Regions from separate parts of the Nocardioides sp. NPDC127503 genome, predicted to be linked through region 2. Evidence: riboswitches for the same ligand, from Rfam matches in the RefSeq annotation. Region 2 holds a riboswitch; each other region holds the start of a gene.

Region 1 (2,191 bases), on a different contig from region 2:
GACTGGAAGTGCTTGAGGAAGGCGAAGTTGGAGTAGAGGACGCAGTTCTCCATCAGCGTGAAGACGCTCAGCGCGTAGAGCAGGTCCTCGTCGGCGATCGCGTCCCACACGAACTGGATCCGCTCGGCCAGCACCGGGTCGTTCTTGTAGGAGTCGTAGAACTCCTCGGTGTCGATCATGAGCACCTTGTTGAGCTTCGCGTAGAACGGCGCGTGCATGTTCAGCTCGGCGAACGAGAAGGCGTTGGCCATCATCTGGACCTCCGGACGCGGGAACGCGTGGAAGATCCGGTCGCCCCACACCTCGCCGCCGAGGATCAGCTCGTAGATGGTGAACAGCTTCAGCGTGGTCTTGACCGCGGCCTGCTCGGCGTCGGTCATGTTGACCAGGAAGTCCTGCTTGTCGTTCTCGACCGGGATCTCCTCGGCGGTCCAGAAGATGCTCCGCTGCTTCTTGGCCAGGTCCTCGGCCATCGGATAGTCGAAGATGTACGCCGACTTCTCGGTGCGGATCGGTAGACCCTCGGTGTCGATCATGTCCGTGCCCTTCTCACGCGGGCCCCCGGCCCGCTGGATGTCTCGTGCATCCGTGCCGGGGCAGGGAGGACGGCGGCAGCGCGCCGGGCGGACCCGGTCACGTGGTGCTCGCTCGATCCCCTGACCTTCCCTCGAGGTCGCGGACCCCACCATGAGGTGGGCACTGGCAGGTCTTCGGACTCGTGGGCGTCATCGTGCTCGGTCCTAGTGGCCGTCGCTTCCCAGGAGCCGGCTTGCTCCCAGTGCTTCGTGACGGCGGTCGTTCCCACTCACCGCTGCGGGGCAGTCCCGGACTCACACCGGGTTCCCTCTTGCCTCTCCCGCCTCGTCGCCGAGGAGGAAGAACCAGCTGCGAGGACCACTATATGCGGGAATTACACCAATGCAACTTCCTAGATCTTGTGTCTGATCGTGTCGTCGGCAACGCCGCGTACGCGGTCTGGAGCACCGTGCTAGCGTGTCGTCCGAGTCGAACGCATCCTGATGGATGCCAGGGAACTCCGGTGTGAATCCGGGACTGGCGCGCAGCGGTGAGGGCGACGGCGACGCTAGGCGCCACTGGGACGTGAGTTCCTGGGAAGGCAGCGTCGTCGGTTGAACCCGAGTCCGAAAACCTGTCGGCTCAGATGTACGTCAACGGGCCTCGCGATCAGGCTCCAGGAGACCTGAGAGGCCGACAGCCGTGGAAGCGTCCTGCCGCGATGCCCACCACCCGCACGCCGGCGGGCCGTCGTGAAACGCGCCGCCGGCGCGAACCGCAGAGTGCCCTTCGTGCCGCTGGTCCTCGGCCTGCTGATCGCCTCGGTCCTCAGCGCCGTTGTCTCCCTCGCCTTCGGCTCCGAGCGGATCCCGGTCACCGAAGTCGTCGCGGCGGTCGGGGACCGGCTCCAGGGTGCTCCGCCGGGGAAGTGGGACGTGATCGTGTGGGAGCTTCGCCTTCCCCGGGCCCTGATGGCACTGGTCGTGGGCGCGGGCCTCGCGGTGGCCGGTGCCGGGATGCAGACCCTGGTCCGCAACCCGCTCGCCGACCCGTTCCTCCTCGGGATCAGCTCCGGCGCCTCGGTGGGGGCGACCGCGGCGATCACCACCGGCGCGTTGGCCGGCTTCGGCATCTACGCCGTCTCCACCGGAGCCCTGCTCGGGGCGATCGGCGCGGCGCTGCTGGTCTGGCTCGTGGCGACCGCGCAGGGTGGGCTGACCCCGATCCGGTTGGTGCTCTCCGGGGTCGTGCTCTCCTCGGGGCTCTCCGCGATCGCCTCGTTCCTGGTCTTCATGAGCGATGACCCTCGCGCCGCCAACTCGGTGATGTTCTGGATGCTCGGCAGCGTCGGCGGCGCCAGCTGGGAGAAGCTGTGGCTGCCGGCCGCCCTCAGCCTGGTCCTGGGCCTGGCGATGCTGGCGCTGCACCGCTGGCTGGACGCCCTCGCCGCCGGCCCGGAGACCGCCGCGGCGCTGGGCGTGAACGTTGCGGCCCTGCGTACGGCCCTGTTCGTCGGGTTGGCGGTGCTGGTCGGGGTCCTGGTCGCGGTCAGCGGCGGGATCGGATTCGTCGGGCTGATCGTGCCGCATGCGGCGCGCCTGCTCGTGGGCGCGCGGCACCGGGTCGTCCTCCCGGTCGCGGCGCTGGGCGGTGGGCTGTTCCTGCTGTGGGTCGA
Region 2 (2,191 bases):
CTCGCGCAGTGCGCTCGGGATCGGCGACGTAGTGGGGGAGACCCTGCTCGTCGAGCTCCTTGAAGGAGAACGGGGCGGTGATGATCCGCCCGTCGAACTCGGGGATCGCGATCTGGTTGGCCGAGTCGAGCGGCGTGACGCCGTCGTCGGAGGCCTCCCACTCCGCGCGCGAGCTGGTCAGGCACAGGCCCTGGAGCACCGGGATGTCGAGCGCCGCCATCCGCTCCACGTCCCAGGCCTCGTCCTCGCCGCCGGCGCTCGCCGAGGCGGGCACCGAGCCACCGGCCGCGAGCACGGTCACGATCAGCGCGTCGAGGGTGCCGAGCGCCTCGTAGAGGTCGTCGGGTGCCGAGCGCAGCGAGCCCGCGAAGACGGGTACCCCGGTGGCCGCGCCGGTCGCGTCGATGGCGTCGGCCAGCGCGTGGGCGAACGCGGTGTTCCCGCTGGTCTCGTGGGCGCGGTAGTAGAGCACGCCGATGCGGGGACGAGTGGCGTCGGCGGGCTCGGGCCGCTCCGCGAACCCCCACGCCGGCACCGTGGCAGGCGGCTCGAACCCGAAACCCGTCAGCAGGACCGTGTCGGAGAGGAACGCGTGCAGTTGGGCGAGGTTGGTCGGCCCGCCCTCGGCGAGATAGCGGTGGGCCTCGGCGGCGACGCCCATCGGGACGGTGGAGTGCTCCATCAGCTCGGCGCTCGGCTGCTGCTCGCCGCCGAGGACCACGACCGGGGTGCCGCGCTCCTTGACGGCGCTCAGCCCGTCCCACAGATCGTTGGGCGAGCCGAGGAGCCGGAAGACGACCAGGTCGGCATCGGCCACGACCTGCTCCAGATCGGTCGCTCGCGACGGGTTCGCCCAGGCGTAGTCGGCGCCGCTGGCACGGGCCGAGAGCAGGTCGGTGTCCGAGGTGGACAGAAGGGCGATGCGTACGCGTGCAGAGTCGGCCATGCCGAGTTCCTCCTAGGGGTTCTCGCCCCGTCGATCGGTCGGATAGCCCGCGGCCAGTGTCTGGCTGTGTCCGTGCCCAGAAGCTGTACGGACGTCACAGTGGCGGAACCGCCCCGGACTCTCACCGGGTTCCTGCGCCACGAGCGTGCTCGCAGCCTACCCCGCGCGCTGCTCGAGCCAGGTCTCGCGGGTGATCTCGTACTCGACCTCTCCGTCGGCATGTCCTGCGAGCGGTTCCTCGAACTCCTGGTGGAAGGAGCGTACGAAGCTCATCCCGACCGACACCATCGTTGCTCGGGAGGCCTCGTTGACCGACATCGTCTGCGCGATCACCCGATCGATCCCGAGCTCCTCGAACCCGTGCCGGAGCAGCTCGAGCGAGCCCTCCTTCGCGTAGCCCTTGTGCCAGTGCCGCTGCGGGAGCCGGTAGCCGAGCTCGGCGGCATCGGTACGCGGCGGGTTGTCGGGCGGCTCGAACATGTAGAGCCCGACGGCCTCACCGGCCGAGAACCCGATCCACTTGCCCAGCGCATCCGTCTCCTTCGCGACCCGGATCCACTTGTGCATCCGCTCCTCGGTCTCCTCCGGCCTGAGCGCGCGGGTGAACAGATGGCGCAGCACCACCGGATCCGAGTTGAGCTCGATCAGGAACGGCAGATGCACTTCGGACAGCGGAACCAGGTCGAGGCGCTCGGTGCGCAGATGGGCTTGCGGCATGGGCCAGACGTTAGCCAGGACGTACGTCGCCAGCACCTGGTTTCTGGGGCGATCAACTCAATTGACAAATCTGTTTGTCAATTGCATCCTGGGTCTTGTGAGCAACGGCATCATCTACGTCGACGAGCCGGACCGGGTGGCCGCGGCGCTGTCGCCTATTCGTCGGCAGCTCCTCGGTCACCTGCAGGAGCCCACGTCGGCCACCCAGCTCGCCGCCGTGCTCGAGCTGCCTCGCCAGCGGGTGAACTACCATCTGCGGGCGCTCGAGTCGGCCGGGTTGGTGGAGCTGGTCGAGGAGCGGAAGCGCCGCGGCTTCGTCGAGCGGATCGTCCGCGCGAAGCCGGGTGCGTTCGTGGTCGACCCATCGGTGATGGGCCGCGGACCCGAGTCCGCTGAGAGCGCGGGGCGGGTCATGGACCAGTTCGCCGCCGACCACCTTGTCGGGGTCGCCGCAGCCACCGTGCGGGATGTGGCCCGCATGCAGGTCAAGGCGGACGAGCAGGGCAAGCGCCTGCTCACGTTCACGAT
Region 3 (2,191 bases), on a different contig from region 2:
GGGCCCTGGTCGGCACCGTGGTCTCCCGCATCCGCAACCAGTCCTCCGAGGACCCGCGCAACTACGGGTACGCGACCTGGACCAAGCTCATCAAGGCGATCGATCTCTTCGAGCTCAAGGATGAGGGCACCTCCGCGATCGCGGTCAGCGACAAGCGCACCAAGAAGTGACGTACGTCCTCTACCGGGTCTGCGCGGAGGCGGCCGGGCGGGCGCATCTGACGCCCTTGGGCACCGACCCGTGGAGGTGCTTCAGCGCGGCCTTGAAGTCGCGGCAGCGCTCGGCGTCCTCCTTCTTGTTCGAGGGATAGCCGATCGCCGCGTTGACCTTGCCCATGTCGAGGGCGTCGGCGAGCGGGTTGATGTCGCGGGCGACGGTCCAGTACCAGCGCGAGATCGGGGCGCTGTAGTCCAGCGACCGGGCGAGCTCGGGGCGGCGGCGCAGGTCGATGTCGAAGTAGGTGCCGGCGTCGGTGTAGTTGGCCTCGCCGGTCAGCTGGATGTAGCCGCGGCCGGTGAACTTCCGCTTGTCGCGGCCCTTGGCGTCGTGGTGGAAGGAGCTCTCGTTGGCGAGAGTGGTCAGATACGCCGCCTGCCGGTAGGGGGTGGTTATCTCGGCGTCGGTCATCGCTCGGTTGAGGCTCGGGAGCCCGGTCTCGACGGTGCTCCGGTCGCCGACCTTCTCGCCGAACATGGCGATCAGATCGACGTACGTGACCGATGTCCGTGCCTCCTCCGCGCCGGCCGTCGTGGTCGGGGAGAGGGCGAGAAGGGTGGCCGAGATCGATGCTGCGACAAGGCCGAGAATCCTGTGGCGCATGGGGACAGAGTGACTGCTCGACGGCGATCCCGCAAGCAGGGCCCGCCAGGCATAGGATTGCCCCCGCATAGCAGAGCCTCAATCAACACACGCCGTGGTGGGGGAAGCCGGTCGAATCCCGGCGCTGACCCGCAACCGTAGGCCCAGGCACCGAGAGTGTCCTGGGCGAGCCGGAGCACCTGCCGACGGACGCGTACTGACCTGACGCTGTCGTGGAAAGCAGCGGGTCGGCCTTGGGCCTTCCCGACGAACAGCGCGGAAGGAACCATGAAGAAGACCGTCCTCGGTGGCATCGCCGCCGCCCTCGCCCTCACCTCGCTCGCCGGCTGCGGCGAGAAAGCCGTCGAGGAGGGGGAGAAGCCCACCTACGACGCCAAGGTGTCCACCTCGGTGGCCGACTGGCTCGTGGCCCAGGCGCCGGAGGGTGTGGCCCGCAACGCGCAGTACGGCACCGACGACTTCGGGCTCAGCGCCGACATCGGGATCGCGCTGGCCGAGGTCGGTGGCTACGACGAGGAGATCTCGACGATCGCCGCGGCCGTGATGGAGAACAAGAAGGCCTACACCTCGCCCGGGTTCGGCACCATCACCTCGGCCGGGGCCACCGCGAAGGCGCTGGTCCTCCAGCAGAACGTCGACGCCTCCGACCCCGGTCTGCTGAAGCAGCTCGAGGGCACGGTCGCCGAGAACGGCCGCATCGCCGACAAGCTCGACCCCAAGAACAAGGAGGCGGCCGACTACTCCAACACCATCGGACAGTCGTACGCCGTGTGGGCTCTCAACAACGCCGAGAGCAAGGAAGCCGCGGCCGCGACGGAGTTCCTGGCCGGGCAGCAGTGCGAGGAGGGCTGGTTCCGGGTCACCTTCGCGGCCGACCCCGCCGCCGCTGACCAGACCTGCGACGCCGACCCGAAGGCCGTCCCGGACGCCGACGCCACCGCGTTCGCGCTGATCGCCCTGTCCGGGGTTGCGTCCCCGGAGGCGGAGAAGGCCGTCGAGGCCGGCGTGGAGTGGCTGAAGGAGACCCAGGCGAAGGACGGGTCGTTCAAGGCCGCCACCGGCAACATCGCCAACTCCAACACCACCGGCCTGGCCGGATGGGCGTTCGGGCGCGCCGGTGAGACCGCTGCCGCGGAGAAGGCGGCGGCCTGGGTCGCCGACCACGTCGTGACCTGTGGCGACGACGCCGGCGCGGTGGCCTATGACGACGCCGCGCTGACCGAGGGCAACGCCAAGGGCCTGACCAAGGAGTCCGAGGGGATGTATCGCCTCGCCGCTGCTCAGGCGCTGCCGTCGCTGGTCTTCCTGCCCAAGGACGCGACCGCGAAGAGCTCGTGCTGATCCTGCGGTCCTCGTTGGTGGCCCTGGCGTT

What was found. A riboswitch is a leader RNA that binds a small molecule or an ion and turns the genes downstream of it on or off. The one in region 2 is predicted to bind cobalamin.
Region 1: another riboswitch for cobalamin. It lies ahead of ABTW65_RS09955 (FecCD family ABC transporter permease); the one in region 2 lies ahead of cobN (cobaltochelatase subunit CobN).
Region 3: another riboswitch for cobalamin. It lies ahead of ABTW65_RS21665 (prenyltransferase/squalene oxidase repeat-containing protein); the one in region 2 lies ahead of cobN (cobaltochelatase subunit CobN).

Annotation. Positions count from the first base shown of each region.
Region 1 is NZ_JBEORH010000003.1:600,931-603,121, forward strand. It holds gene ABTW65_RS09950 (ribonucleotide-diphosphate reductase subunit beta) at 1-536, opposite strand, end outside; cobalamin riboswitch at 685-901, opposite strand; cobalamin riboswitch at 990-1,172, shown strand; gene ABTW65_RS09955 (FecCD family ABC transporter permease) at 1,299-2,191, shown strand, end outside.
Region 2 is NZ_JBEORH010000011.1:5,050-7,240, forward strand. It holds gene cobN (cobaltochelatase subunit CobN) at 1-946, opposite strand, end outside; cobalamin riboswitch at 981-1,125, opposite strand; gene ABTW65_RS22815 (GNAT family N-acetyltransferase) at 1,103-1,663, opposite strand; gene ABTW65_RS22820 (ArsR/SmtB family transcription factor) at 1,761-2,191, shown strand, end outside.
Region 3 is NZ_JBEORH010000010.1:66,718-68,908, reverse strand. It holds gene ABTW65_RS21675 (NYN domain-containing protein) at 1-170, shown strand, start outside; gene ABTW65_RS21670 (glycoside hydrolase family 19 protein) at 181-819, opposite strand; cobalamin riboswitch at 898-1,020, shown strand; gene ABTW65_RS21665 (prenyltransferase/squalene oxidase repeat-containing protein) at 1,087-2,160, shown strand; gene ABTW65_RS21660 (hypothetical protein) at 2,154-2,191, shown strand, end outside.